3 linked regions of the Cupriavidus taiwanensis LMG 19424 genome follow. The protein of the gene in region 3 interacts with the protein of the main gene of each other region in a pairwise test. Links are inferred from orthologs where the notes say so. Each region holds a gene or a part of one and is shown on either strand. Other genes may lie near its edges. The genes, in order: RALTA_RS05190, dnaQ and dnaE.

The links.
Region 1: the proteins of dnaE (region 3) and RALTA_RS05190 interact in binary tests that used the Escherichia coli proteins (3 or more experiments, as listed by UniProt). The link is inferred for Cupriavidus taiwanensis LMG 19424 from one-to-one orthologs.
Region 2: the proteins of dnaE (region 3) and dnaQ interact in binary tests that used the Escherichia coli proteins (3 or more experiments, as listed by UniProt). The link is inferred for Cupriavidus taiwanensis LMG 19424 from one-to-one orthologs.

Annotation. Positions count from the first base shown.
Region 1 is NC_010528.1:1,110,799-1,120,242, forward strand. The notes cover bases 3,228-6,006. They hold RALTA_RS05190 (pyridoxal phosphate-dependent aminotransferase), read right to left. Parts: upstream 5,314-6,006; coding sequence 4,141-5,313; downstream 3,228-4,140. Other genes in these bases: RALTA_RS05180 (3-hydroxyacyl-CoA dehydrogenase), read right to left, coding at 3,228-3,233; RALTA_RS05185 (glutathione S-transferase), read left to right, coding at 3,421-4,062; RALTA_RS05195 (PIN domain-containing protein), read right to left, coding at 5,407-5,949; yaaA (peroxide stress protein YaaA), read left to right, coding at 5,999-6,006. Also shown: RALTA_RS05165 (phosphotransferase), read right to left, coding at 1-15; RALTA_RS05170 (histidine phosphatase family protein), read right to left, coding at 70-798; RALTA_RS05175 (oxepin-CoA hydrolase, alternative type), read right to left, coding at 893-1,672; more of RALTA_RS05180, read right to left, coding at 1,710-3,227; more of yaaA, read left to right, coding at 6,007-6,784; RALTA_RS05205 (M14 family metallopeptidase), read left to right, coding at 6,823-7,956; RALTA_RS05210 (BspC domain-containing protein), read right to left, coding at 8,049-8,846; RALTA_RS05215 (N-formylglutamate amidohydrolase), read right to left, coding at 9,092-9,444. UniProt on the Escherichia coli protein: Shows aminotransferase activity with methionine and histidine as substrates, and to a lesser extent also with phenylalanine.
Region 2 is NC_010528.1:2,118,550-2,128,086, reverse strand. What follows is about bases 2,698-5,569. They hold dnaQ (DNA polymerase III subunit epsilon), read right to left. Parts: upstream 4,568-5,569; coding sequence 3,827-4,567; downstream 2,698-3,826. Other genes in these bases: RALTA_RS09675 (class I SAM-dependent methyltransferase), read right to left, coding at 5,161-5,569; rnhA (ribonuclease HI), read right to left, coding at 4,625-5,062; RALTA_RS09695 (cysteine hydrolase family protein), read left to right, coding at 2,855-3,460. Also shown: RALTA_RS09705 (ABC transporter substrate-binding protein), read left to right, coding at 1-480; RALTA_RS09700 (sensor domain-containing diguanylate cyclase), read right to left, coding at 586-2,586; more of RALTA_RS09675, read right to left, coding at 5,570-5,961; gloB (hydroxyacylglutathione hydrolase), read left to right, coding at 5,974-6,774; RALTA_RS09665 (transglycosylase SLT domain-containing protein), read left to right, coding at 6,916-8,604; RALTA_RS09660 (propionate--CoA ligase), read left to right, coding at 8,785-9,537. UniProt on the Escherichia coli protein: DNA polymerase III is a complex, multichain enzyme responsible for most of the replicative synthesis in bacteria. The epsilon subunit contain the editing function and is a proofreading 3'-5' exonuclease.
Region 3 is NC_010528.1:837,868-848,572, reverse strand. Bases 3,788-7,827 are described here. They hold dnaE (DNA polymerase III subunit alpha), read right to left. Parts: upstream 7,501-7,827; coding sequence 3,988-7,500; downstream 3,788-3,987. Other genes in these bases: RALTA_RS03910 (sulfurtransferase), read left to right, coding at 7,709-7,827; RALTA_RS03920 (glycosyltransferase family 4 protein), read left to right, coding at 3,788-3,957. In the rest of the region: lipid A export permease/ATP-binding protein MsbA, read right to left, coding at 1-898; RALTA_RS03930 (glycosyltransferase family 25 protein), read right to left, coding at 998-1,768; RALTA_RS03925 (glycosyltransferase family 2 protein), read left to right, coding at 2,076-2,840; more of RALTA_RS03920, read left to right, coding at 2,887-3,787; more of RALTA_RS03910, read left to right, coding at 7,828-8,557; RALTA_RS03905 (CoA pyrophosphatase), read right to left, coding at 8,642-9,322; rplS (50S ribosomal protein L19), read right to left, coding at 9,467-9,859; tRNA (guanosine(37)-N1)-methyltransferase TrmD, read right to left, coding at 9,934-10,705. UniProt on the Escherichia coli protein: DNA polymerase III is a complex, multichain enzyme responsible for most of the replicative synthesis in bacteria. This DNA polymerase also exhibits 3' to 5' exonuclease activity. The alpha chain is the DNA polymerase catalytic subunit.

The sequences.
Region 1 (9,444 bases), 270 kb from region 3 along the record:
TACGTTGCTCGTCATGCTGTCTCCGTTGGTTTTCTGTTCGGTTGCAATAAGGAATCGGGGCCGGGCGCGTCAGCCGGGCGGCTGGCGTCCGCGCAAATACTGGTGCAGCAGCACTTCCATGGTGGTATGGCGCGAGCCGCTGTGCACGGGCGTGGGGGGCGAGTAGTTGGTCATGCGCACCACCCAGTCGAGCGGGCCGTCGCCCATGTCGAGCACATTGATGCAGCCGGCGGTCTGCAGCAGCGAGCCGAAGAACACGCGCCGCCCGCAGGTGATCGCTTGCGACAGGATGGCGCGGTTGGTGCCGCCATGCAGCACCATCAGCACGGTATCCCAGTCGGGGTCGTCGCGCAGGCGCGCCAGCGCGGGCAGCACGCGGTCGAGGAAGGCACCGATGGTCTCGCCGTTGAGAAAGCGCTTGTCTTCGGGCACCTCGCCTTCGAAGGCGCCGACGAAGGCATCGCGCAGGTTCTCGCTGGCAATCGCGGCCAGGTCGCCGCCGCGGATTTCCTGCAGTTCCGGCCAGACTTCGGGGGCGATGCCGTCCATCTCAGGCAGCTCCGCCAGCACGCGTTGCGCGGTCTCCACGGTACGCGGCAGGCCGCTGACGATGACGCGGTCGAAGCGGACCTGCTCCGCGGCGAAGGCACGGCCGGCCGCGGTGGCCTGCATGCGGCCCGTCTCGTTCAGCGGCACCAGTTCGGGCAGGGCGGTGCGGCGGCCGGCGTCGTCGAAGTAAGACACGGCGCCATGCCGCATCAGGTAGATGCGGCGGCGCGAGGACGGCGGCAATTCCATGCGTGGTCTCCTTGCATTGTGCCGGCATGCCCGTCTGCCGCGGGCTGGCCGTGACGATCCGCGGGGCGAATCCCTTGTCAGGATCGCGGGCGGATCAGCGGTATTGCGGCTTGCGCTTCTCCAGGAAGGCGCTGATGCCTTCGCCGCCGTCGGGGTGGTGCAGCGCGGCGACGAAGCTGTCGCGCTCGGCCAGCAGATGCTCGGCGCGCGACGCGGTGGCGGCGTGGTTGATCAGCGCCTTGATGCGGCCGACCGCGTGCGGCGACTGCCGCGCCAGGCCCGAGGCCAGGCGCAGCGCTTCGTCCAGCGCCTGGCCCGGCCCGGTGACGCGGTTGACCAGCCCGAACTGCGCCAGCCGGGCGGCGTCGACCGGCTTGCCTTCCATCATCAGCTCGCTCGCCAGCGGGCGCGGCAGCGCGCGTGCGATTTCGTACGAGCCGCCGCCGTCGGGGGTCAGGCCCACCGAGACGTAGGCCATCACGAATTTGGCATCGCTGGCCGCCACCACGAAGTCGCACGCCAGCACCACCGAGAAGCCCGCGCCCGCGGCCGCGCCTTCCACCGCCGCGATGATCGGCTTGGGAAAGGCGTGCAGCGACTCGATCCAGCCGTTCAGCAGCGCGATGCTGGCGGCCTGCACTTCCGGCGGCTGGCTGCGGTTGCCCAGCAGCCGGTTCAGGTTGCCGCCGGCGCAGAAGATGCCGTCGGCACCGGTGATGATGACCGCGCGCAGCGAGTCATCCGACGCGGCCTGTTCCAGCGCCTGCTGCGACGCCGCGTAGATGTCCGGGTGCAGCGCGTTGCGCGCCTCGGGGTTCGAGATGGTCAGCACCAGCGTCGAATCGACGCGGCGGGAAAGCAGCTGTGCGGGCATGGGCGGGGGCTCGGTGTGGGGACGGACGACTGGCCGGTTACTGCTCTTCGGCCAGCAGCGACAGGCCCAGGCCGGCACGGCGCCACAGCCACGGGCTCGGGCGGTAGCGCATGTCGCCGGTCAGCGCTTCCATGTTGCGCAGCGTCTCCAGCACCAGCTGCGGGCCGACCGCGTCGCCGAGGGCCAGCGGGCCTTTCGGGTAGCCCAGGCCGAGGTTCACGGCCAGGTCGATGTCGCCCGGCGTGGCGATGCGCTGCTGCGCGATATCGCTGGCGATGTTGATGATGCAGCAGAGCACGCGCTGGGCAACGAAGCCGGCCGAGTCGCGGATCACCGTGACCGGCACGCCGTCGCTGGCAAACAGGCCGTGCGCGGCGTCGCGCGCGGCAGCGCTGGTCGCCGGCGTGGTCATCAGCGTGCGGCGCTTGGTGGCCTCGAACGGCAGCAGCGTGTCGATGGCGACGGTGCGGGCCGGGTCCAGGCCCTGCTGCAGGGCGCTGGTGGTGGCGTCCAGACCAAGCGGCGTGACGATGATCAGCGCGTCGGCCGAGGGCTGGTTGCCGCCTTCCGGGGTCACGCCCAGCGCGCCCAGCAGCTTGGTCACCATGGCATGGCCGCGCTCGCTGGCATGGCTGACCCACACGCTCGACGGGCGCGCGGCCGGCACAGCGGCGGCGGCCGGCACTTGCTTCTGGCCATCGGCGTAGGTGTAGAAGCCGGCGCCGGCCTTGCGCCCGATCAGCCCCCCGACCGCGCGGATCGCGGTGATCGGCGACGGGCGGTAGCGCGGCTCCTGGTAGAACTGGTTGTAGATCGATTCCATCACCGGGTGCGACACGTCCAGCCCGGTCAGGTCCATCAGTTCGAACGGGCCCATGCGGAAGCCCGCCTGCTCGCGCATGATGTTGTCGATGTCGGCGAATTCCGCCACGCCTTCCTGCGCGACCTTCAGGCCTTCGATATTCATGCCGCGGCCGGCATGGTTGACGATGAAGCCCGGCATGTCCTTGCAGCGCACCGGCGTATGGCCCATGCGGCGCGACAGCGCCATCAGCGCGTCGCCCACCGCCGGGTTGCCCGACAGGCCGTCGATGACCTCGACCACCTTCATCAGCGGCACCGGGTTGAAGAAGTGGTAGCCGGCGATGCGGCCGGGGTGCTTCGAACCCACGGCGATCGCCGTGATCGACAGCGACGAGGTGTTCGAGGCGATGATGGCGTCGTCGCGCAGGATCGCTTCCAGCCTGGCGATCAGGTCGCGCTTGACTTCGAGCTTCTCGACGATGGCTTCGAGCACCATGTCGCAGCCGGCCAGGTCTTCCAGCGCGCCGCACGGCCTGACGCGGGCCAGCGTGGCCTCGGCGTCGGCGGCGCTGATCTTGCCCTTGTCGGCGAGCTTGGCCAGCGTGTCCTGCAGGTACTTGCGAGCGGCTTCCACCGCCTGCGGGTTGGCGTCGTACAGGTTGACGGTCAGGCCGGCCTGGGCTGCGATCTGCGCGATGCCCCGACCCATGGCGCCGGTGCCGACGATACCCAGCGTATCGATGGTGAAAGTGCTCATCATTCGTCCCAAAAGTTGTGGTTAAATTAGCACGATCGTACGTTTTTTGCACCTTCCGCGACAGACCGGCAGGGCAGGCGGCGTGCGCTGATCGGCCAGCCGGTTCACTGCAGACGCCGGATGGTCCACAATCCCCCGTTCCACGCGATTCGATGCGGGAACCCATCCCATAACGGAGACAGACGACATGCTGAAGCTCTGCGGATTTGCCGCCAGCAACTACTACAACAAAGTGAAGCTGGCGCTGCTGGAAAAGAACGTGCCGTTCGAAGAGGTGCTGGCCTGGATCGGCGAGACCGACCCGGCGGCCACGCCCGCAGGCAAGGTGCCCTACATCATCACCGAATCCGGCCCGCTGTGCGAGTCCGAAGCCATCGCCGAATACGTGGAAGCGACCTACCCGCAGACGCCGCTGCTGCCGGCGGACCCGTACCAGGCGGCCAAGGTGCGCGAGATCATCGTGTTCCTGGAACTCTACCTGGAGCTGACCGCGCGCGAGCTGTACCCCGAGGCCTTCTTCGGCGGCAAGGTCAGCGACGGCGTCAAGGAGCGCCAGCACAAGCTGCTGACCCGCTATATCCCCGCCTTCGCCAGCCTGGCGAAGTTCTCGCCGTACATCGCCGGCGACCGCTTCACGCTGGCCGATTGCGCCGCGGCGGTGCACCTGCCGCTGGTGTCGTCGTGCACCAAGATCATCTATGGCACCGACATGCTGGCGGAGCTGCCGGTCAAGGACTACCTGAAGACGCTGTCGCAGCGCGAGTCGGTGCAGAAGGTCAACGCCGACCGCAAGGCGAATACGGAGCTGATGATGAGCCGGAGGAAGTAAGCTCAGGGGGCCAGCGTTGCGCGGTCCTCCGTCGGTGGTGGAGATACGCCCGCAATTTGCGGGCGTTTCCGCTTCTGCTTACAGCTTTCCCAACCGCTCCAGCGCCAGCGCCAGCGTCTCTTCCTTCTTCGCGAAGCAGAACCGCACCACGCCGGATTCACGCGGCTGCGAGTAGAAGGCCGAGACCGGAATCGCGGCCACGCCGATCTCGCGCGTCAGCCACATGGCGAAGTCGGCCTCGCTCAGGTCCGAGATCGCGGAATAATCAACGCACTGGAAATACGTGCCGTCCGAAGGCAGCAGCTTGAAGCGCGAGGCCGCCAGCCCGGCGCGGAAAAAATCGCGCTTGGCCTGGTAGAACGCCGACAGCTGCAGGTAGGGCGCGGCATCGGCCATATAGTCGGCCAGGCCATGCTGCACCGGCGTGTTGACCGTGAACACGTTGAACTGGTGCACCTTGCGGAACTCAGCCATCAGCGCGGCGGGCGCGGCCACGTAGCCGACCTTCCAGCCGGTCACGTGGTAGGTCTTGCCGAAGCTGGAGATGACGAAGCTGCGGCGCGCCAGCTCGGGGTGGCGCGACACCGATTCATGGCGCTGGCCGTCGTAGACCATATGCTCGTAGACCTCGTCCGACAGCAGCAGGATGTCGGTGCCCGCCAGGATCTGCGCCAGCTGGTCCATGTCCCCCGCGCGCCAGATCGTGCCGGTAGGGTTGTGCGGCGTGTTGATGAGGATCATGCGCGTGCGCGGCGTGATGGCGGCGGCGAGCTTGTCGAACGGCACGCGGAACGCGGGCGCTTCCAGCGCGACCGGCACCGCGGTAGCACCGGCCAGTTCGATCGCCGGCAGGTAGCTGTCGTAGCACGGCTCCAGCACGATGACCTCGTCGCCCGGATGCACCGCGCACAGGATCGCGGTCAGGATGCCCTGGGTGGCGCCCGCGGTGACCGTGATCTCGCTGTCCCAGCTGTACTGGTGGCCATACAGGCTGGCGATCTTGGCGGCGATGGCCTGGCGCAGGCGCGGCACGCCGGCCATCGGCGGGTACTGGTTATGGCCGGCGCGCATGGCAGCGGCCACGGCATCGACGATGCCCGGGTCGCATTCGAAGTCGGGGAAGCCCTGGCCCAGGTTGACCGCGTTCTTTTCGGCGGCGAGCGCCGACATCACGGTGAAGATGGTGGTGCCGACGCCGGGCAGGCGCGATGGCGGCGGCGTCAGTGGAGCAAGCGTGGTGTCTGCGGACATAGGGCAGGGTGTCGATGCGATGGAAACGGGAGGCGCTCGGGCGCCTGCGGCACGGCGGCGGCGCGAGCCGCCACATTCTAAAGCGGATCGGCCTTAAAGCGGATCGCCGGCCGGGCCCAGCGCGGCCAGCCAGGCGCCGAATGCCGGCGGTGTCATCACTTCCACGCCGCTGCTGCGGCGCAGGCGGCTGCGCAGCTTGAGCACGGCCTTGTCCTTCGACACCAGACAGGCGGCGCCGGCGAAATGGGCCAGTTCGACGAACTTCTGGTCGTCAGTGTCCTTGCAGCGCGGCAGGCGGATGGCGTCGCAGTCGGCCTGCAGCGGCGCGGCTTGCAGGGTGGCGAGACGGTCGACGGTGGCCAGCGCCGCGCCGATATCGACGTCGAAGCGTGCGAATTGCGGATAGGCCAGCACCCGACGCAGTTCCTCGCGGCAGTCGGCGCGGATCACCGGGGCGATGGTGCCGGCCTCCAGCGCGGCGCGGATCGGCTCGACGTGGGGGTCCTGGAAGACCAGCAGGTCCACCCAGATATTGGAGTCCAGCACCACGCGCGGCGCAGATGTGATGCCGGCGGGGCGGCCGGCGTCCCCGGCAGTGCCGGCGGGCAGGATGGTTGCGGTGGTGTCGAGGCGCATTCGCTACAATCTGGGCTTGTTTGTCCTTGGCTACTGCCGCGATTTTGCCATGCTCATCGTTTTGTCTCCCGCCAAGTCGCTGGACTACGAGACTCCCGCCCGCATCAAGACTCACACGCTGCCGCGCTTCATCGACCGTTCCGCCGCGCTGATCGAGCGCCTGCGCCGGCTGGCGCCGCAGGACGTGGGCGCGCTAATGGACATCTCGGACAAGCTGGCAGTGCTCAACGTGACGCGCTACGCCGACTGGTCGCCGACGTTCACCGCGGCCAACAGCAAGCAGGCGGTGCTGGCCTTCAACGGCGATGTCTACGACGGTCTCGACGCGAAATCGCTGTCGGCCGACGACCTCGGCTTTGCGCAAAAGCACCTGCGCATCCTGTCCGGCCTGTACGGGGTGCTGCGCCCGCTGGACTGGATGCAGCCCTACCGGCTCGAAATGGGCACGCGCCTGGACAACGCCGCCGGCAAGGACCTGTACGCGTTCTGGGGCGACGACGTCACGCAGATGCTCAACGCCGACATGGCCGCGCTCAAGCAGGAAGGCGCGCCGGTGCTGGTCAACCTGGCTTCGGAAGAATATTTCAAGGTGGTGCGGCCCAAGGTGCTGCAGGCGCGCATCGTCACGCCGGTGTTCGAGGACTGGAAGGGCGGCCGCTACAAGATCATTTCGTTCCATGCCAAGCGCGCGCGCGGCACCATGGCGCGCTACGCGGTGACGCACCGCGTGACCGACCCAGAGAAGCTCAAGCGCTTCGCCGAGGACGGCTATGCCTTCGACAAGGCGGCCTCGGACGCGATCCGCTGGGTATTCCGCCGCCGCCTGGAAGACTGACCACGCGTCCCGCAACCATCGCCACGAGCCCGCCAGCCATGCTGCATATCTCTTCGCATTTCGATTCCGGCGCCATCGAGGTCGAGGCGCTTGACCGCGCCGACGATATCCGCCTGCGCATCCGTGCCGATTCGCACGCCGACTTCCGCCAGTGGTTCCATTTCCGGCTGCAGGGCGCGGCCGGGCAGGCCTGCCGCCTGCACTTCCTGAACGCGGGCGATTGCACCTATCCGGACGGCTGGCGCGACTACCGCGCGGTGGCGTCGTACGACCGCGCCAACTGGTTCCGCGTGCCGACGCGTTTCGACGGCCAGGTGATGACCGTCGAGGTCACGCCCGAGCACGACAGCATCTGGTTCGCGTATTTCGAGCCGTATCCGGACGAGCGCCACCTGTCGCTGCTGGCAAGCTGCCAGCGTTCGCCGCTGGCGCGGCTGTCGCACCTGGGCAGCACCGTGGACGGACGCGACATGACGCGCGTCACTGTCGGCCAGCCGGGTCCGGGCAAGTCCAACATCTGGATGATCGCGCGCCAGCACCCGGGCGAGAGCATGGCCGAGTGGTTTGTCGAAGGCGTGCTGCAGCGGCTGACCGGCACCGGCATGTGGGCCGGCGACCCGGTCGCGCGCAAGCTGCTCGAGCGCGCGGTGTTCCATATCGTGCCGAACATGAACCCCGACGGCTCGGCGCGCGGCAACCTGCGCACCAACGCCGCGGGCGCCAACCTGAACCGCGAGTGGATGGCGCCGAGTGCCGATACCAGCCCCGAGGTCTATCACGTGCGCCGCGCGATCGAAGCCACCGGCTGCGACATGTTCTTCGATATCCACGGCGACGAGGGCCTGCCGTACAACTTCGTCGCCGGCAGCGAGATGCTGCCGGGTTTTACCGAAGCACGCCGGCGCGAGCAGCAGCGCTTTATCGAGGCCTTCAAGCGGGCCTCGCCTGACTTCCAGGACGTGCATGGCTACGCCGCCAGCAAGTACAACGCCGATGCGCTCAAGCTGGCGTCCAAATACATCGGCCACACCTTCGGCTGCCTGGCGCTGACGCTGGAGATGCCGTTCAAGGACAACGCTGATATGCCCGATCCCGCGGTGGGCTGGAACGGGGCGCGCAGCGCGCTGCTGGGAACGGCGATGCTGCAGGCGATCCTGGATTTTCTGGGCTGAGCGTTGGCTTGCTGACGGTCTTCTCCCCTCTCCCATTTATGGGATAGGGGCGACAACCAGCGCCCGCATGGGCGTGCGCTGCGTTGCTGCGTCTACTGCTTTTTCTTGCTCTTGCTGCTCGCCTTGGCCGACGTCGACTTGGCGGAGCTCGACTTCACGGACTTCGATGCCGACGCCTTGCCGGACTTCGACGCCGTGCTCTTGCCCTTGGCCCCTTTGCGGCTCTTGCTGGCCGACGTGCGCGTGGCGGTAGGCACCGCCGGCGCCGCGGCGGGCTCGCTGATGGTGGCGCCGCTGCTGTCCAGCAGTTCATAGGCCAGCATCATGCCGTCGTCATAGCCGCAGCGCACCTTCACCGGCTGCCAGTCGTCGCTGCCCTTGCGCTTGTGCGCGGTGGCGGCGAAGGTGACCACCGAACTGACCGGCACGGCCTGCTTGCCCGGCGAGAAGCGCCCGCTCCAGGGCTCGGTGGTGGCCTGTCCCGCGGCGAGCGCGCCGGTGGGAATCTTCAGCGCATCGTAGGTGGCCGAGCGCGGCACCACCCAGCTGGCATGGGCGGCGCAGTCGGCCACGTCGCTGGTAGCGTTCTCGGTCTTCATCAGCTGTTCGCGCATGCGCGCGCGGTACTCGGACAGACTGACGCGGCCGCGGTCGGGCAGGTTGATGGTCTTGATGGGGGGCTGGGCGGAGATTGCCGGGGCGGTAGCGGCGGCGGGGCGGGCCGGTGCCGCGGCGATGGCGGCGGATGCGGGGGCCGGTGCCGGGGCGGCGGCGGTGCCGGCGGCATCGTCCGGCAGGTTGGCGCAGCCTGCCAGCGCGATCGCACCGGCTACGGCGGCAGCCACCATGCGCAGCCGGCTGCCGAGCATTGCGGAGATTCGTCGGATCACGGTGTTAGCGTTGTGAGCGTGTGCTTGCCTGGATTGCCTGCCGGCGCCATGGGCCGGCAGCCAGGATGGGTTCGCAAAGGATTGCCATGATAGAGGAAACCCATCTGCCAAAGTTCCTAAATCTTGTTACCCATTCTTCTAAAGCACGGCCAACACGCCGCCGCCCGCGCGAAGTGATCCCGGCGCAGGCAGGCCTGCGCTGTGCCGGGCCCGGCCGCCAGCCGTGCCCGGGGTCCTGACCGGTGTCAGGCCACGCGCGACGGCATCGCGCGCGTAAAGCGCAGCAGTTCGTCGAGCAGGCTGTTCAGGTCGTGCCGCAGCCTGGCAAAGCCGGCAGTATGGGTCAGGCCGGCTTCGTCCATGTAGAGCTTGCGGTTGACCTCGAGCTGCAGGCTGTGGCGGCCGGCCTGCGGCTGCCCGACCACGCGCACGATCTCGACGCCCTTGTACGGGTGGTTGCGCCACACCTCGTAGCCCATCTCCTTGAGCAGCCCCTCGACCCGGTCGGTAAAGCGCTTGTCGCAGGTGGTGCCGTCGCGGTCGCCGACGACGAAATCCGGATGCTCCAGCCCGGGGAATTCGGTCGCGAACGGCGCGG
Region 2 (9,537 bases), 1.3 Mb from region 3 along the record:
GCGCAGTTCGTGACCTCGAAGACGGTCTCGCTGAAGAAGTCGCTGACCGGGCTGACCTTTATCCGCGACAGCGACATCCATCACGACTACCTGACCAAGAACGCGGCCAAGTATGGCGGCCTGGTCGAGTTCTATCGCAGCCCCGCGCGTGTGGCGTGGACCCCGACCGGCACCAACGTGCCGGATTATCCGAAGCTGGCGCAGCTGTGGTGGAAAAACGTGGCCACCGCGGTAACCGGCGAGAAGACGCCGCAAGCCGCGATGGACACGCTGGCCGAAGAGATGGACCAGGTCATGGCGCGCCTGCAGCGCGCCGGCATGAGCAACTGTGCGCCCAAGCTGAACGCGAAGGGCGATCCGGCCAAGTGGCTGTCGAACGACCATGCGCCGTGGAAGAAGCTCGCCAACGAGAAACCCACGGGCGAGACCATTCCGTACGACAAGCTGCTGCAGGCGTGGAAGGAAGGCAAGGTGCGCTGAGGTCTTCGAGACCGCGGCAATGAATGAAAGCCGCGGTTTCGCTCTTCTCTCCCGCTCGCGGGAGAGGAGAGTTCGCAACGGGCCATTGGGGGCCCGACGTCGGCGCTAGCCCGCTGGCGAGACCACGTTGGACGGCTCTGCCGCGTGCGCCGCCTGCGCGGCGTGGCGCGCCTTGCCATGCCGCTTGGCCTGATAGAGCGCCATGTCGGCGTGCAGGAACAGCTCGCTCACGGTCATGGCGTGTCGCGCCTCGTGGAGCGCCGAGCCGACGCTGGCCGATGCCGCCAGCGTATGGCCGTCGATCACGAAAGGTATGCGCGCGGCCTGCACGATGGTGTCGGCCACCGATGCCATCGCGTGGCGGTCCGCGATACCTTCCAGGATCACCGCGAATTCGTCGCCGCCGATGCGCGCGACGGCATCGCCCTTGCGCACGCAGGCACGCAGGCGCTGCGCGAATGTCACCAGCAGCTGGTCGCCGATGGGGTGGCCATAAGTGTCGTTGACCGCCTTGAAGTCGTCCAGGTCCACCAGCAGCAGCGCCAGCGGGCAGGCGCTGGCGCCGGCGCGTGCCATGGCTTCGGCCAGGCGCCGGTCGAAGCCCTTGCGGTTGAGCAGGCCGGTCAGGTAGTCCGAGACAGTCTGGGCTTCCAGGCTGCGCAGCTTTTCGCGCTCGTGCGTGACATTGCGACCGAACATGTGCAGGCCCACCACGGTGTCCTGGGCATCGTTCCACGCCGGCTGACAGGTGATTTCGATGCACTCGGTGCCGTCGGCGCTTTCGCGGGTAAAGGTCACGGCCTGGCCGGTGCCGGCTTGCTGCAGATAGGGCTGGCAGGCCAGGTATTCCTGCGTGCCCCACAGCTCGCGCAGCGACAGGCCCACGATCTGCTGCGCCGGCAAGCCGTACCGCCGTGCATAAGCCTCGTTGACGAAGACGTAGCGCTGCTGCGTGTCGATGAACGAAATAAAGTCCGGCACATGGTTGGCAATTGCTTCGATGCGCTTTTCGCTGGCGGCGGCACGGTCCTTGGCGGCCTGCAGCGCAGCCTCGCGCTCCGACAGCTGGGCTACGACGCCGGCGAAGGTTGCCGCCAGCTCGCCGATCTCGTCCGCGTGCCCGACCGGCAATTCCGCCAACGCTCCGGGGTTGCTGCCGAGCTGGCGCACCGCGCGATGCAGCCGCTGCAGCGGCGCCAGCAGCCGCCACATCACCAGCCACATCAGCCCGCCCGCGATCACCATGGTGATCGCCCCCATCACGAGCGTCCGCTGGCGTACGGTGATCAGCGGCGCATAGGCTTCGGCCGCCGGCAGGACCGCAACCACTTCCCAGCCGTTGGATGCCAGCAGGTAGCGTGCAACGATCGGCTGGGTCGGCGTCAGGACTTCCAGCAGGCTGGGCGCCTGCTCGGCGCCGCAGGCCTCGCCGATAGCACGCGCCGGCGTCAGCACGCGCGACAGGTCCGCATGCATCGCATAGCGGGGCTGGGTGCCGGCGGACACCAGGCAAAAGCTGCCGGTGGTGCCCACCCGGCTATGCGCCAGCTCGCGCAGGAAGTTGCTGTCCGCCAGGTTGAGCACGCCGCCGACCACGCCGCGCAATTCGCCGGCGGGCCCCCGCATGGGTACCGCCAGCACCACGCCCGGCGCGTTGGTCTGCTTGCCCTGGATCAGGTCCGACACCGCGAATGACTGGCCGTGCAGGACGTCGCGGAAATAGTCGCGGTCGTTCACGCGCAGGTGCACCCCATCCGGCACGGCGGTGCTGAAGGTCAGTTCGCCGTCGGGCGAGGCGAGGAAGACGGCATTGAAAGTGTCCGGGATATCCACCAGGGCCTCGGCCGCACGGCGCAAGTCGGCCGGCCTGGCGGCATGCATGGCGGAAAACTGGCGCGCCATCCGATGCAGCACGGCGGCGCGGCCCTGCAGCTTTTCATCGAGCTGCTCGCCGACCATCTCGACCAGCGTGTCCTGCTGGGACTGCAGCAGGTTCTTCAGGCTGTCATAGGCGTAATACTGGGCGTAGAGCGCGCGCAGCACGATGATCAGCGTCACCACCCCCGCCGTGGCTAGCGCCATCCGATACTTCAAAGAGTGCTGCATGATTAACTTCTTTCTTGTGCGCACTGACCCGTTTCCCGTTCGCGCTGGCCGCCCAGGGCTGGCGATGGTGTGTTGAGAAGGTTAGCAGAAGTCAAGGGGGATTTAGAAACTGTTTGCAACAAAGTCCGCGCTGGCGCTTGCGGGGGCCTTCACTCGGCCGGAGCTGCGCAGGCAAACGTTGCCGTCACCCGTTAGGATGCTGGCTGCCCGCACTTCCACGCGGGCCGATCCCCGCAGACAACCAGGTCCATCGCCCATGACGACACCCATGATCACGCCCACTACACTGCTCGACCTCGCCGGAGCCAGCCGCATTCCTTCGGCCTGGGATGCCTCTGTCCTGATCCTGATCGACCATCAGCGCGAGTACGTCGATGGTCGCCTGCCTCTGGCCGGCATGCCGGCCGCCGTGGCTGCCTGCGCGGACTTGCTGGCGCTGGCGCGCGCGCACGGCACGCCCGTGATCCATGTGGCGCACCATGGCCGGCCGGGCAGTCTGGCCTTCGATCCGACCGGCCCGTATGCGGCCTTTATCGAAGGGGTGGGGCCGGACGGTGGCGAAATCACGGTCACCAAAGGTTTGCCCAACAGCTTCGCCGGCACCACGCTGGCCGATGAGCTGTCGCGGCTTGGCCGCAAGGAGTTGATCGTCGCCGGCTTTCAGACTCATATGTGCGTCAGCGCCACGGTCCGGGCGGCGCTCGACCACGGCTTTCGCAGCACCGTCGTGGCCGCGGCCTGCGCCACGCGCGACCTGCCGGATCCGCTGGGCGGGCCGGCAGTGCCAGCGGCTGATCTGCATCGCAGCACGCTCGCCGCGCTGAACGACCGGTTTGCCACGGTTGTTGCCGACGCAGGTGCCTGGCGGTCCTGACCGCCAGGGCATCCGTATCGGCTGGCGTGCGGCTGGTCGCTGGCAAGGTAACCCCCGGCGGTGGCCGGGGCCTTGCGGTGCCGGTCGCACGCAGGTCCAGAAATAAGGCGAATCTTGCCCCGGGAGCGGAGTAGTTTCGCGAGTGCCGGGAGAGGGCGTGCCGAAATGAAAAAAGCCAGCGCGAGGCTGGCTTTCCTGAATCTGGTGGGTGGTACAGGGATTGAACCTGTGACCCCTGCCGTGTGAAGGCAGTGCTCTACCGCTGAGCTAACCACCCCTGTCTGCGTCGTCGTTGCCGTCGTGCAGCAGAGAAGTGAGATTATGCAGAGGTTCTTGTATCTTGTAAAGCCCTTTTTTGAATTTTTGTTACGCGGCCAGCGTTCCCGGGCCTTCCGCCGGCTCTTCCTGCCATACCGTCTTGCCGCCGCTGGCCTTGTCGAGACCCTTCAGCAGGGCAAGGTGGGCCTGCTGTTCCTCGTCCGTGGCGCGCAGTACGGGCAAGGTCAGCCTCGAAAGGTCGGCGGTGGTGACCACGCCGTCCTGGCCGCTGCCGCCGTCGAGCGTGTCAATCACCAGCGAATCCTGGCCGCGCGTCATGGCCAGGTAGACCTCGGCCAGCAATTCGGCGTCCAGCAGCGCGCCGTGCAGCTTGCGGTGGGCGTTGCTGATGCCAAGGCGTTCGCACAGGGCATCCAGCGAATTGCGCTTGCCCGGGAACATCTGGCGGGCTTCGCGCAGGGTATCGATCACGTTGCCGACATGCTGGCGAAACGGCGGCAGGCCCAGCAGCTGGAATTCCATGTCGAGGAAGCCCAGGTCGAACTGCGCGTTGTGGATGATCAGCTCGGCGTCCTGGACGAACTCGCGGATGTCGTGGACGACCTCGGCGAAGCGGGGCTTGTCGGCCAGGAACTCGACGGTGATGCCGTGAACGGCGATCGCGCCCTCATCGATATCGCGCTCCGGGTTGACGTAGAAGTGCAGGTGGCGCCCCGTCAGCCGGCGGTTCATCAGCTCGACGCAGCCGATTTCGATCAGGCGGTCGCCGGTGGCGGCATTCAGGCCGGTGGTTTCGGTATCGAGAACGATTTGTCGCATGGCGGGCATTCTAGCGGAGCGGGGCGGGCGTTCCGCGCTTGTTGTCAGCGGTGTTGCGAAACCCGGTCAGCGGCCGATCGATTCGACGCCGCGGTTGGCCAGCGCGTCGGCGCGCTCGTTGCCGGGGTGGCCGTTGTGGCCGCGTACCCAGTGCCAGGAGATCTGGTGCGCTTGCGCCAAGGTGTCCAGCGCCTGCCACAGGTCGGCATTCTTGACTGGCTTCTTGTCGGCGGTCTTCCAGCCGCGCGCCTTCCAGCCGGGCAGCCATTCGCTGATGCCCTTTTGCACGTACTGGGAGTCGGTATAGACGCGCACCACGCAGGGCCGCTTGAGCGCGCGCAGCGCTTCGATCACGGCGGTCATTTCCATGCGGTTGTTGGTGGTGTTCGGTTCGCCGCCGAACAGCTCTTTCTCGCTGGTGCCGGCGACGAGCACCGCGCCCCAGCCGCCGCGGCCGGGATTGCCCTTGCAGGCGCCGTCGGAGTAGATCGTGACTTCTTGCATGTGATTCCGTGGTGGCCACCCGCGGATCGGATGGCGCATTGAGAGCGGGTAGGGCGGATAAGGCGGATAAGGCGCCGGGCGCGCAAAGCCGGGTCGCGTCAGCGCTCCTTGCCTGGGGTCTTGCCATGCGTGCCGGTGGGGGTGGCCACGGGTGCGGACACCGGCGCCAGCGCCGGCTTGCTCTTCCAGGCCGGCCCGACCAGGCGGATATTGCGCACGCGCTTGATCGCCGAAATCATATAGACCGCGCCGAAGATCGGCCACCAGCGGTCGCCGGCCTTCTCCATGAAGGCGGTGCGCTGCAGCCAGCGGTCGGTGCGATACGGCGGGCAATAGCAGCCGAAGCGGCCGCGGATGATATCGAAGCCAAGCAGCTTGAGCCAGTCCTTGATGCGCACGAAGCCGATCTGCTGCGCGTCTGTCGGCAGGAACGGCGTGGCGCCGAGCCGGTTCATGCCCTGGCGCGCGCCCCACAGGCTCACCGGGTTGAAGCAGGTGACCACCACGCGGCCCTCGGGCATCAGCACCCGCGAGACTTCGCGCAGCACTTCATGCGGGTCTTCGGCAAACTCCAGGATGTGGGGCAGGGTGACCAGGTCGATGCTCTGGGTGTCGAACGGCAGTTCGTCGAAACGGCACAGCAGCTGGCGTGCATCCGGATGTGCGGCACGGGGCCCGTGCGGGCCGCTGGACGGGTCCAGCGCCAGCGCCGAGAACGGCATCCGGTTCTCGCGCAGGGTATCGATATAGGGCAGTCCCAGCTGGACCGCGTGATAGCCGAAGATGTCGGCCACGGTCCGGTCGTACTGCTGCGCCTCCCAGCGCAGCATGTACTCGCCGGGCGGCGAGGCCAGCCAGTCTTCCCAGCTTACAATCGGGTGATTGGGACGATTGGACATAGGAGCATGCGCATGTTGAAGGTTGAGCCGATCCCGGCGTTCCAGGATAACTATATCTGGGCCATCCACGACGGGCACTGCGCCGCCGTGGTCGATCCTGGCGAGGCCGCGCCGGTGGAGCGCTTCCTGGCGCAAAGCGGTCTGGCTCTGGGCGCTATTGTAATCACCCATCACCACGGCGATCACCAGGGCGGGGTGGCCGGGTTGCTGGCCGCGCATCCGCGTGCACCTTCGGGCGGTCCGCTGCCGGTGCTGGGGCCGGCGGGCGAGCGTATCGGCGGACGTACCCAGGCGCTGCGCGAGGGCGACGTGGCGACGCTCGAGGCGCCGGCTCTGACACTGCGCGTGCTGGACGTGCCCGGCCACACCGCCGGCCACATCGCTTATGTTGCGGACCTGGGCGAAGCCGGGCCCGCGCTGTTCTGCGGCGATACCCTGTTTGCCAGCGGCTGCGGGCGACTGTTCGAAGGCACGCCGGCGCAGATGCTGGCCTCGCTGGACAAGCTGGCGGCACTGCCCGGCGACACCCGCGTTTATTGCGCCCACGAATACACCCGCAGCAATGTTCGCTTCGCGCGCGCGGTCGAGCCCGGCAATGCCGCACTGGCGGCGTGGGAGGCGCGGGTCGAGGCACTGCGCGCCACGAACCAGCCGACGCTGCCGACCACCATCGCCCACGAGCGCCAGGTGAACCCGTTCCTGCGCTCGCGCGAGCCGGCGGTGCGTGCCGCGGTGTCGGCCCACGGCGGGACTGCCGCCGACGATGCTCAGAACTTCGGCGCGCTGCGCGGCTGGAAAGACAATTTCCGCTGACCCCCGGCCAGGCCGCCGGCCTTGCGCCGCAAGGCCTGGCGGCAGCCGGCCGGATAGCGGCTATATGGAAAATCTGATTGACGCGATACGCGGTTTTTTTTAGCATCACGCAACCTTTTAGCGCCACGATTTGAGAACTTAATGAAAATTGGTCGATTACTGGCGGTGGTCGCGTGCGCCGCGCTGCTTGCAGCGTGCGCCAGCACCCCCACGCCGCCTGAAGGCGCCGACGGTGCCGCGACCGCCCAGACTGCCAAGCGGGACCCGCTCAACACCCTCAGCGACAAGTCCGCGCTCTCTTCCACTTCCACCATCAATGTCGACCAGGGCGGCCTGGACTGGCTGCGCGGCCCGTCCAACGACATCTGGGACCGCATCCGTCGCGGCTTCGCCATGACGGACCTGGAGGGCACGCTGGTCGACGACCGCACCCAGTGGTATGCGCAGCGGCCGGAGTACATGGAACGGATGGTCGGGCGCTCGAGCCGCTACCTCTATCACATCGTCGAGGAGCTGGAACAGCGCAAGATGCCGACCGAGCTGGCGCTGCTGCCCTTTGTCGAGAGCGCGTTCAATCCGCAGGCGCAGTCCACCGCCAAGGCGGCCGGGATGTGGCAGTTCATCCCCAGCACGGGCAAGTCCTACAACCTGAAGCAGAACATGTTCCGCGACGAGCGCCGCGACGTGCTGGCCTCGACCGACGCCGCGCTCGACTACCTGGCGCGGCTCTACGACATGTTCGGCGACTGGCACCTGGCACTGGCCGCGTACAACTGGGGCGAGGGCGCCGTGTCGCGGGCGATCGCGCGCAACCAGGCGCGCGGGCTGCCGACCGACTATGCCAGCCTGCCGATGCCCAACGAGACGCGCTATTACGTGCCGAAGCTGCAGGCGGTCAAGAACATCATCGCCAACCCGGCTGCGTACGGCGTCAAGCTGCCCGAGATCCCGGACCACCCGTACTTCGTCACGGTGACCACCTCGCGCGACATCGACGTGAACCTTGCGGCCAAGCTGGCGGACATGTCGGTGGAGGAGTTCAAGGCACTGAACCCGTCGTTCAACCGGCCGGTGATCCTGGGCGCGTCGAACCCGCAGATCCTGCTGCCGTTCGATAACGCCGAGCGCTTCCAGTACAACCTGAACACCTATCGCGGCGGGCTGTCGAGTTGGGCCGCGGTGACCGTGGACAGCCGCGAGCGCGTCGAGTCCCTCGCGGCGCGCCTGAATGTCGATGCCGACACGCTGCGAGAGATCAACAGCATCCCCAAGGGCATGCGCCTGAAGGCGGGCTCGACCGTGATGATCCCGCGCTCGGGCCGGCATGACCAGGACATCAGCGCCACCCTTGCCGACAGCGCCATGCTGGCGATGGAGCCCGACCTGCCCGATGCCCGCCGCGTGGTGGTGCGCGCCAGCCGTCGCGATACCGTGGCCTCGGTGGCGCGCCGCTACGGCGTCTCGGCGGGGCAGGTGCAGTCTTGGAACAAGCTCTCGGGCACCAAGCTGGTGGCAGGGCAGAGCCTGGTGCTGATGGTGCCGGTGCGCGGCGCCGGCGCCGTGCGCGCGGCCCGTGCCGAACGCGCCGACCGGGCCGACCGGGCCGAACGCGCGGACCGGTCCGAGCGTAGCGAACAGGCCAGCCGCAAGGAATCCACCGGCAAGGGCGGCAAGGGCGCCAGGGTGGTCCGGGTCTCCGCCAAGGGCGAGGCGCGCCAGCGTGCGGTGGTCGAGGCCTCGCCGCGACGCGGGGGCAAGGCGCCGGCCGTCGCCAAGGTGTCGGCCAAGACCACCACCAAGGCCAGCGGGAAAGGCGTCAAGGCGCGCTGACGTGATCGCGCCGGCGCGACGCCGGGACAGCAAAAGGGGCGATGCCGTCGGCACGCCCCTTTTTTCATGTGCCGCTGCCGTCCCGTGCGCCAGCGCGCTGAAAGCGTGGCCACGGGTGCCCGGGCCGGTGGCAAACTACGGGCATATCAACAACCACCGCAACAAGCGGAGGAGACAGACATGACGGCAAGCCATGCCGTGCATGCCCGTTCGCTGGCCGATCCCGAGGGGTTCTGGGCCGAACAGGCTGCGCGCATCGACTGGGAAACCCCGTTCAGCCAGGTGCTCGACAACAGCCGCGCGCCCTTTACGCGCTGGTTCGTGGGCGGGCGCACCAACCTGTGCCACAACGCGGTGGATCGCCACCTGGTGGCCCGCGCGGGCCAGCCGGCGCTGCACTGGGTCTCGACCGAGACCGACCAGGCCCGCAGCTTTACCTACGCTGAGCTGCACGATGAGGTCAGCCGCATGGCCGCGATCCTGCAGCGACTGGGCGTGCAGCGGGGCGACCGCGTGCTGGTCTATATGCCGATGATTCCGGAAGCCGCGTTCGCGATGCTGGCGTGCGCGCGCATCGGCGCCATCCATTCGGTGGTGTTCGGCGGCTTTGCCTCGGTCAGCCTGGCCGCTCGCATCGAGGATGCCCGGCCGCGCGTGGTGATCAGCGCCGACGCCGGTTCGCGCGCGGGCAAGGTGGTGCCGTACAAGCCGCTGCTCGACGAAGCCATCCGGCTGTCCTCGCACCAGCCCGAGAAGGTGCTGCTGGTGGACCGGCAACTGGCGGACATGCCGCGCACCGAGGGCCGCGATGAAGACTATGCCGCGTGGCGGGAGCGCGTCGGCGGCGTGCAGGTGCCATGCGTGTGGCTGGAGTCGGGCGAGCCGTCCTATGTGCTCTATACCTCGGGCACCACCGGCAAGCCCAAGGGCGTG
Region 3 (10,705 bases):
CGCGCGTCAGCGGCTGGTTGATGTCGGTCAGGTGCTTGAGCGGCGAGATCAGCAGCAGCATCGCCATCACGAAGCCGGTAAAGCCGCCCACCGTGGTCTGGTTGGCCTGCGCCTGCACCATCGCGATGGTGATGATCACCGACAGCGCCAGCGCGGCCAGGAAGGCCGTGACCGGCTGGTTCAGCCCGCCCGCCACCGCCATGCGCATCGAGTAGTTCTTGAGCCGCTCGGCCACGGTGCGGAAGCGCTGCAATTCGTAGGACTCGCCGCCATGCAGCTTGACCACCTTGTAGCCGCCCACGGCCTCTTCGACGACATAGGCGGCATTGTTGGTATAGGTCTGGTGATCGCGGTTGAGCTTGCGCAGCCGGCGGTTGATCTTCGACATCAGGTAGCCGATCACCGGCAGGATCACCGCCACGATCAGCGTCAGGCGCCAGTTGGTGTAGAACAGGTAGATCAGCAACGCGACCACCGTCAGCGAATCCCGCACCAGGGTGATGAACACGCTGGTCAGGATCTGCAGCACCTGGTTGACCTCGAAGATCACCGCATTGATCAGCGACGCCGCGGTATTGCGGTGGTAGAACGATGCCGGCGCCTGCAGCAGGCGCTCGAACATCTGCAGCCGCATCTTCAGCAGCACGCGGTTCGAGATCAGGTTGAGCAGGTAGCCCGAGGCAAACTGCGCCACGCCCCGGATCAGCGCCACGCCGGTCAGGATCGCCGGCACATGCCACAGCGTGCCCGCATAGTCGCCGCCGAAACCCTTGTCGAGCAGGTCGTTGACGACCTTGGGGATCACCCCTTCGCTGGCGGCCACTACCGCCATGGCGAGGATGGCGCCGATAAAGATGCGCAACTCGGGGCGCAGGTAGGACCAGAGCCGGCTGGCCATGCTGGACGGCACGGCGGCACCTGGCGAAATGGGCGGTTTGGATGTGGTCACTGAGTTTTCTTCTGGGTGAAGGCGGCGTTGCTGCGGCAGGACACGGCGCTAGCCCGGCCGTTTCTGGCGCGCAACGCGCAAAAAGGGCCTGACGAAGACCTGGAACAGGAAACGCTGGTAGACATAGCGGCGCAGATAATAGCCGACGCTGCGGCGCGCCTTGTCGGTGGCGTCGAGGTCAGCGCGATGCGTTTCCAGCGACGAGGCCTCGGCCAGTTCGGTCAGGCCGATGCAATAGGGCACCACGGCGCGGACCGAGACCAGGCCGCGGCGCTCGAACGCGGACCAGTAGTCGGCGGCGCACCAGGTCGGCTGCAGCCCCGCGACCAGTCGCTCGGCCGCGGCACGGGTGACGACATAGCCATGCGCGCGCCACCATTCGCCATAGCGCCGCACCAGCTTGCGCTGGCCCAGCGGCTTGATGCCCCAGCGGGTGAATTTGTCGACATGCGACAGCAGCACCACGTCGGCACTGTCGGGATCCATCTTCGAGGCCAGGGCCTCCAGCACCGCCGGCACGTCGTCGCCCAGCAGCGCGTCGTCTTCCAGCACCAGGGCCAGGCTGGCGCCGTCTTCGAGCATCTTGCGGTAGACGCCCAGATGGCTCAGCGCGCAGCCGATCTCGCCGCGGCTCATCGGACGATAGCTGGCGCTGGCGGCCTGCGCGTCGTAGCGGCGCGCGACCTCGTCCTCTGCCAGGGCGCGCCCGTTCACGGCGGGGAACACCTGGAACGGCACCCCCAGGCGCGTCAGCTGGCCCGCGATGCGCTGGCGGCGCGCCTCGGCGGCTTCGAGGTTGATCACATAGGCGCCGATCATGCCGGCACCGCCCATGCGTCCTTGCCGCGCCGGCGCCAAAGGGAGATCGATGCGGCACACGCCACCAGGGATACAACGGTTTCCATCCCTGTGAATCGGGACCAATGTGCTCGTGTCATCAATTTGGCAACTGAGATTTCGCTTCGGCGGGCCCGGCGCACCCGGTGCGGACCGGCCAGGAAGCGCCAGGCGGCTGCTGGGCCACTGCGCCGGTGCGGTAGAATACGCGCTCTTCCATCAGCGCCCGGCTGGCGGCGACGCCGGCGGCCTGCCGGGCTGGCCCGGACGGGGCGCGCCCCTACGTTCCATGAAAGTCTCCGCCGTCATCATTACCAGGAATGAAGCTCACAATATCGGGCCATGCCTTGAAAGCGTGTCCTGGTGCGAAGAGGCGATTATAGTGGATTGGGCCAGCACGGACGACACGGTGGCGATCGCGCGTGCCGCGGGCGCCACCGTCATCCAGACCGAGGACTGGCCCGGCTTCGGCCCGCAGAAGAACCGCGCGGTCCAGGCTGCCAGCGGCGACTGGATCCTCAGCCTGGACGCCGACGAACGCGTCCCCCCCGCGCTGCGCGATGAAATCCTGAAGCACTTGCACCAAGCCGAGGCCCAGGCGCTGGCGCTGCCGCGCCTGTCCGCATTCTGCGGCACCTTCGTGCGCCATGCCGGCTGGTATCCCGACTACGTCACCCGGGTCTTCCGCAAGGGCCGCGGCCGCTTCACCGACGATCTCGTGCACGAACACCTGAAGGTCGACGACCCGGTCACGCGGCTGCGCGAGCCGCTGATCCACTACAGCTACCGTTCGCTGTCGGACGTATTGCGCAAGATCGACAGCTATTCCAGCGCGGGCGCGCAGCAGGCCTACGCCCGCGGCAAGCGCAGCTCGGTGGCGTCGGCGGCGGGCCACGGCCTGTGGGCGTTCGTGCGCACCTACCTGCTCAAGCGCGGCTTCCTCGACGGCAGCGCCGGCTTCGGCGTCGCGCTGATGAATGCGCAGGCCAGCTACTACAAGTACGCCAAGCTGGCGCAGTTGCACGCCGCCGCGGAAAACAAGGCCGCCGGCTGAAGCACGCAACCCGGCCGCGCCGCCCTACCCTCTACCTTCTCGATCAATGAAAGTTGGCATCTCCTGCAATCGCTTCGGCGCCGGCGGCGGCCTGGAGCGCTACGCGCTCGACATCAGCCGGGCCATGGCGAAGCGAGCCGATACCGAAGTCTCGGTCTACGCGCGCCGTTTCGACGCCGGCGTGGCGGCGTCGGCGGGTGTTGCCGCGCATCGGATCGTGGTGTCGTGGCTGCCCGGCAAGCTGCGCGACCGCTATTTCTCGTGGCGGCTGCAGGCGCACCGCGATGCCGGCGAAGTGCTGATCGGATGCAACCGCGTGCGCGGCTCCGATATCGCCATCTGCGGCGGCACGCATCGCGGCTACCTCGCCGCGCGCGGCACGCCGGCGCGGCGCTCGGACCAGTGGCAGATCGATCTCGAAAGCGCGCAGTATGCCGGCGCGCACCGCGTGGTGGCGCATTCCGCGCTGATGCGGCGCGAAGTGATCGAGCTGTACGGCATCGCGCCCGAGCGCGTCGAGCTGGTCTACCCGCCGGTCGACACGCAGCGCTTCACCCAGGTCGATGCCGCCGCGCGCGCGGCGCTGCGGCGCGAATTCGGCTTCGGCAACGACGAGATCGTGTTCCTGTTCCCGTCGTCGGGCCATGCGCGCAAGGGCTTCGACCTGCTGGCCGATTATTTCTCCCGCTCGGACCTGCCGATCACGCTCGCCGTGGCCGGCCGCCCGGTCGGGCGCACCATCCCGCGCGTGCGCGAACTGGGCTACAGCAGCCGCATCGACGCGCTCTACCGCGCCGCCGACTTCACCATCCTGGCGTCGGGCTATGAGCCGTTCGGGCTGGTTGGGGTGGAATCGGTGCTTTGCGGCACGCCGCTGGTCTTTGCCGACAATATCGCCTGCCTGGAAGTGATCCGGCCTCAAGCCGTGCACGCGTTCTCGCGCGAGCGCGGCGAGACCCTGGACCAGGCCATCCGCGCCGCGGTGGCGTCGGTGCGCGGCGGCCAGGCGCGGCTGTCGAACCCGCTGGCGCTGCTCGACTACGATCCGGATATCGAAGTCCACGTCGACACCCTGCTGCGGCTCGCTGCCGACGCGCGCGCCGCCCGGCACGCATGACGCAGCGCGCGACGGGAATGCAGGGGCCGCTTATTCGTAGACTGTGCTGACGGCATCCGCTGACAGCACCTGGCGCAGCGCGGTCAGCGCCTCGTCGGAAGGCACCACCTGCCACTCGGGGCCGAGCATGGCTTCGCAGCTGGCCGCCTTCGCCTCGTAGCGGATCCGCACCGGCAGCCCCTGCATGCCGCTGGCGCGCGCCAGGTGAGGCATCAGCAGCTCGCGCAGCATGCCGGTCGAGGAATTGCCGTTCATCGACAGCCGCACCGCGCTGGCAAAGCGCACCCGCGCGGCGACCAGGTCCATCACCGATTCGGCGGTAAAGCGAACCCCGCCCGTGAAGGTATCGTGGCGCGCATTGCCGGTGGCGATCAGCAGTTCGTCCTCGCGGAACATCTGCCGGTTGGCGTCGAAGACCTCGTTGAACACGGTCATCTCGACCAGGCCGGTGCCGTCGTCGAGCGTGACGATCAGCATCTTGCCGCGCTGGGTCATCTGCGTGCGCATGCCGCTGATCACGCCGGCAATGGTCTTGCCGCGCACGTCGCGGCCGAAGCCGCCGCCGTTGCCCTGCACTTCCTTTTCCAGCCCGGCCAGCGTGCCCTTGTTGAAGCGGCGCACCTCGTCGCGGTAGGCGTCGAACAGGTGGCCCGAGAAGTAGTAGCCGAGCGCCTGTTTTTCTTCCTGCAGCGTGCGCTTGGGGCTCCAGCGCGGCTCGTCGAGCAACTCAGGGCGATGCGCATCGCCGGCATCGCCCATCAGGTCGAACAGCGACACCTGGTTGGCCGACTCCGCCTTCTGCTCGGCGGCTTCCATCGCGATCGGCACCGACGCGAGCAGCTGCGCGCGGTTGTCGTTGAGGCTGTCGAAGGCGCCGGCGCGGATCAGCGCCTCGATGGTGCGGCGGTTGACCTGACGGCGGTCGACGCGCTCGCAGAAATCGAACAGGTCGGTGAACGGCCGCTCCTCGCGCGCGCGCAGGATGTCTTCGATCGCGCCCTGGCCGCTGCCCTTGATGCCGCCCAGGCCGTAGCGGATGGTCTTCGGGTCCGTCGGCGCGAAGCGGTACTCGCTGGCGTTGACGTCGGGCGGCAGCACCGCGATCTTGTTGAGCTTGCAGTCCTCGTAGAGGATCTTGACCTTGTCGGTGTCGTCCATGGCCAGCGACATGTTGGCTGCCATGAATTCGGCCGGATGGTGGGCCTTGAGCCAGGCGGTGTAGTACGCCAGCAGCGCATAAGCGGCCGCGTGCGACTTGTTGAAGCCGTAGCCCGCGAACTTTTCCATCAGGTCGAAGATGTCGTCGGCCTGCTGCGCGGACAGCCCGTTCTTGTCGGCGCCCTCGCGGAACATGACGCGGTGCTGCGCCATTTCCTCGGGCTTCTTCTTGCCCATCGCGCGGCGCAGCAGGTCGGCGCCGCCGAGCGAGTAGCCGCCGATGATCTGCGCCATCTGCATCACCTGCTCCTGGTAGACCATGATGCCGTAGGTCTCTTTCAGGACGGGTTCGACGCGCGGATCGGGATACTCCACCTTCTCGCGGCCGTGCTTGCGCGCGCAGAAGCTGGGGATCAGGTCCATCGGACCCGGGCGGTACAGCGCCACCAGCGCGATGATGTCCTCGAAGCGGTCAGGCTTGGCATCCTTCAGCATGCCCTGCATGCCGCGGCTTTCCAGCTGGAACACGGCGACCGTGTTGGCGGTCTTGAGGATGTCGAAGGCAGGGCCGTCGTCGAGCGGGATATGGCTGCAGTTCCAGTCGGCCTTGCTCGGGTCCAGGCGGCGGATATAGCGCTCGGCCCAGTCCAGGATGGTCAGCGTGGTCAGGCCCAGGAAGTCGAACTTGACCAGGCCGGCGGCCTCGACGTCGTCCTTGTCGTACTGGCTGACCACGCCGCTCATGCCGTCGTTCTGCCCGCCCTGCGTGTACAGCGGGCAGAAGTCGGTCAGCTTGCCGGGCGCGATCAGCACGCCGCCGGCATGCATGCCGACGTTACGCGTCATGCCCTCGACGCGCTGCGCCAGCTCCAGCAGCTGGCGCACTTCTTCCTCGTTGCGCTCGCGCTCGGTCAGCAGCGGCTCTTCTTTCTTCGCTTCCTCGATGGTGACCAGCTTGCCCGGCTTGAACGGGATCAGCTTGGCGATGCCGTCGACGAAGCCGTAGCCGAGGTCGAGCACGCGCCCCACGTCGCGCACCGCGGCCTTGGCGGCCATGGTGCCGAAGGTGGCGATCTGCGACACCGCATCCTTGCCGTACTTCTCCTTCACGTAGGTGATCACGCGATCGCGGCCGTGCTGGCAGAAGTCGATGTCGAAGTCGGGCATCGAGACCCGTTCCGGGTTCAGGAAACGCTCGAACAGCAGCGCGTACTTGAGCGGGTCGAGGTCGGTAATGCCCAGCGCATAGGCGACCAGCGAGCCCGCACCCGAGCCGCGCCCCGGGCCCACCGGCACGCCGTTGTTCTTGGCCCAGTTGATAAAGTCGGCCACGATCAGGAAGTAGCCGGGGAAGCCCATCTTGATGATGGTGCCGGTCTCGAACTCCAGCCGGGCGTAGTATTCGGGGCGCTTCGCTTCGCGCACCGCCTCGTCCGGGAACAGCACCGCGAGGCGCTTCTCCAGGCCTTCCTTGGCCATGAACACCAGGTAGTCGTCGAGCGACATGCCGTCCGGCGTCGGGAACAGGGGCAGGCGCGGCTTGCCCAGCTCCAGCGTCAGGTTGCAGCGGCGCGCGATCTCCACCGCGTTCTCGAGCGCCGAGGGGATGTCCGCGAACAGCGCGCACATCTCGTCCTGGGTCTTGAAGTACTGGTCGGTGGTGAAGCGCCGGGTGCGGCGCGGGTTGGCCAGCAGCTCGCCCTCGGCGATGCACACGCGGGCTTCATGCGCGGTGTAGTCGTCCGGCGTCATGAACTGCACCGGATGCGTCGCCACCACCGGCAACTGCAGCGACGCCGCCAGTTGCACCGCCTGCTGCACGTAGGCGTCGGTGCCGGCGTGGCCGGCACGCTGCAGCTCGATGTAGAAGCGCTGCGGAAACACCGCGGCCCAGTGCTGCGCGGCACGGCGCGCGCCGTCGGCATTGCCGTTGGCCAGCGCCATGCCGATGTCGCCGCCCATCGCGCCCGACAGCGCGATCAGGCCGGTGGCCAGCGGCAGGTCGTCCTCGCCCGGTTCCTGGAACCAGGCCGGGTCGATCTCGGCGCGGCCGCGATGCTGGTTGCCCAGCCACGCGCGCGACAGCAGCATGCACAGGTTCAGGTAGCCGCGCCGGTCCTGCACCAGCAGCAGCAGGCGCGCGGGCTTGTCGCGGTCCTCGGCGTTGGTCAGCCACACATCGGCGCCGACCACCGGCTTCACGCCCTTGCCGCGCGCTTCCTTGTAGTAGCGGATCAGGCCGAAGGCGTTGGCTAGGTCCGTCAGGGCGAGCGCGCCCATGCCATCGGCGGCGGCGGCCTTGACGGCATCATCGAGGCGGACAATGCCGTCCACGATGGAGTATTCGGAATGCAGGCGGAGGTGTACGAAGCGGGGTGCAGACATGGGCGACATTGTACCGGCTCGGCCCGCCCGCATGCCGCCAATGTTGCGTGCTACCGGAGCCGGCGCGCGGGGGCGCATAGCTGATTGGCGTGCTGGGGAATGGGCCACGCGCACGGTCCGCGCACGCTATAATTTCGCCTTTCCAATCAGGCAGTTATCGCAAGCTGTCGGCGCCCCTCGGGACGCCGCCGCGGCGGCGCAGTCTCCCATGCAGATCGTCAATATTTCCGCTTACAAGTTTGTCTCGCTGGACGACATCGAGACCCTGCGCCCGGCCATGCGCGAGCGCTGCGAGGCGGCGGGCCTGAAGGGCACGATCCTGCTCGCGCCGGAAGGCATCAACCTGTTCCTGGCCGGCCCGCGCGAAGCCATCGACGGCTTCATGGCGTGGCTGCATGCCGATGCGCGCTTTGCCGATATCGCCCCCAAGGAAAGCCTGTCGGAGAACCAGCCCTTCAAGCGCATGCTGGTGCGCGCCAAGAAGGAAATCATCACCATGAAGATGCCGCTGATCCGCCCGGAAGCGGGCCGCGCGCCGTCGGTGCGGCCGGCGGACCTGAAGCGCTGGCTGGACCAGGGGCACGACGACGAAGGCCGTCCGGTGGTGATGCTCGATACCCGCAATGATTTCGAAGTGGCGGTCGGCACGTTCGAGAACGCGGTCGAGTATGACATCGCCAAGTTCAGCGAATTTCCCGACGCTGTCGCCGCGCACAAGGCGGAACTGGACGGCAAGACCGTGGTGTCGTTCTGCACCGGCGGCATCCGCTGCGAAAAAGCCGCGATCCACATGCAGGAAGTCGGCATCGAGCGCGTCTACCAGCTCGAAGGCGGCATCCTGAAGTACTTCGAGGAAGTCGGCGGCAGCCACTATCGCGGCGACTGCTTCGTCTTCGACTACCGCACCGCGCTGAACCCCAGCCTCGAACCGGCCGGACCCAAGCAGTGCTTTGCCTGCCGCGCCGTGGTCACGCCCGAGCAGCAGCAAAGCCCGCACTATGTGGTCGGCAAGAGCTGTCCGCACTGCATTGGCGGCAAGGACCGGGCGGCGGCTTAAGCGGCAATGCAGCTCCGATAACGCATCACCTTCTACTGTCATTCCCGCGCAGGCGGGACAATGCGCGGATGCGCAGGTGGCGGCTCAGGCCGCCAGCAGGTGGTAGAGATTGCGCAGCATGCCGGCGGTCGCGCCCCAGATAAAGCGCTGGCCGCCGTTCTCGCGCGGATAGGGCATGGCGTAGAACATGCGTTCGCCGTCGACCCAGCGGAACAGGCGCCGCTCATGGTGCGACGGGTCCATCAGGAAGGCCAGCGGCACTTCGAACACATCGGCCACTTCCGAAGCATCGGGCCGCAGCGTGAAGCCATCGCGCACCAGGCCCACCACCGGGCTGACGTGGAAGCCGGTGCCGGTGATGTAATCCGGCAGCGCGCCCAGCACCTCGACATAGTCGCGGGCCAGCCCCACTTCTTCCTCTGTCTCGCGCAGCGCGGTGTCGATGCGGTTGACGTCCCACGACTCCTGCCGCCCGCCAGGAAAGCTGATCTGCCCGGCATGCGCGCTGAGGTTGGCGTTGCGCTGCGTCAGCAGCACCGTCAGGCCATCGCTGCGCTCGACCAGCGGCACCAGCACCGCGGCATCGCGCAGCCCGCGGCTGCGATCGTAGACCCGCGACTCGTCGGTCAGCTCGGGCGCCCATGCCGGCGGCGCCTGGAAGCGGTGCCGGATAAAGTCCACCTGCAGGCGCGGCGCGCTCAGCGCACCGTTGCGCAGGTCGGTATCGATGACGGGAAGGGATTCGGGATCGAAGGCGGGACGCATAACATCGCAAGTATGACAGAAGCGCGCCATCTGGCGCCGCAGCAAAGCGCGGCCGGTGGACCCGCGCGGCCATGCAAAAAGGGCACCCTGGGGTGCCCTTCCTGAGGAAACGCTGGCCGGGTCGCCCCGGCCGGCATGTCCGGCTTACTCCGCGGCCTTGGCAGCGGCGGCAGCCTTCGACACCAGCTTTTCCTTGATACGTGCGGACTTGCCCGAACGCTGGCGCAGATAGTACAGCTTGGCGCGACGCACGTCGCCGCGGCGCTTCACTTCGATGCCGGCGATCAGCGGCGAGTACAGCTGGAACGTACGCTCCACGCCTTCACCCGACGAGATCTTGCGCACGATGAAGGACGAGTTCAGGCCGCGGTTGCGCTTGGCAATCACGACGCCTTCGTAGGCCTGCACGCGCTTGCGGTTACCTTCCACCACGTTGACGCTGACGACGACGGTGTCGCCGGGCGCGAATGCGGGGATGGTCTTGTTCGCGGTCAGGCGCGCGATCTCTTCCTTCTCGATCTGTTCGATGAGGTTCATCGTTTTTTCTCCGTAACCATCATGCCGGCGTTGTATGCCCCAGGACTTCCCGGGCCCCGGCAGAGGATGGGGTTTTACCTGGCGGGAGTTTCCCCCCGCCCTGCCTTCGCCGCCCACTCCGACAGGAACTTCTCGTCGGCGCGGGTCAGCAAACCTTGTTCGCGGGCCGCCTCGATCAGGTCGGGACGCTTGCTCGCGGTATTGGCCAGCGCCTGCTGGCGCCGCCATTTTTCAATCTCGGCATGATGGCCACCGAGCAGGATGTCGGGGACCCGCACGCCTTCGTATTCTTCCGGCCGGGTGTAATGCGGGCAATCCAGCAGGCCATTGACGAAACTGTCCTGCACCGCCGACTGCGCGTCGCCCAGCACCCCGGGCAGGTGGCGCACCACCGCGTCGATCAGCGCCATCGCCGGCAGTTCGCCGCCCGACAGCACGAAATCGCCGAGGCTGATTTCCTCGTCCACGCGGCGGTCGATCAGCCGCTGGTCGATCGCCTCGTACCTGCCGCACAGCAACACCAGGCCTGGCCGCCGGGCCAGTTCCATGACCTTGGCATGCGTCAGCGTCTTGCCCTGCGGCGACATCAGCACCACATGCGGCTTCGCCACGCCGGCTTGCGCCTGCGCCGCCACCGCGGCATCGATGGCGTCGTCCAGCGGCTTGGCCAGCATCACCATGCCGGGACCGCCGCCGTAGGGCCGGTCATCGATGGTGCGGTAGTTGTCGACAGTGAAATCACGCGGATTCCAGCTGCGCAACGCATACCGCTGCTGCTTGGCCGCCCGGCTGGTAATGCCCCAGTCGGTCAGCGCACGAAACATTTCGGGAAACAGCGTGATCACA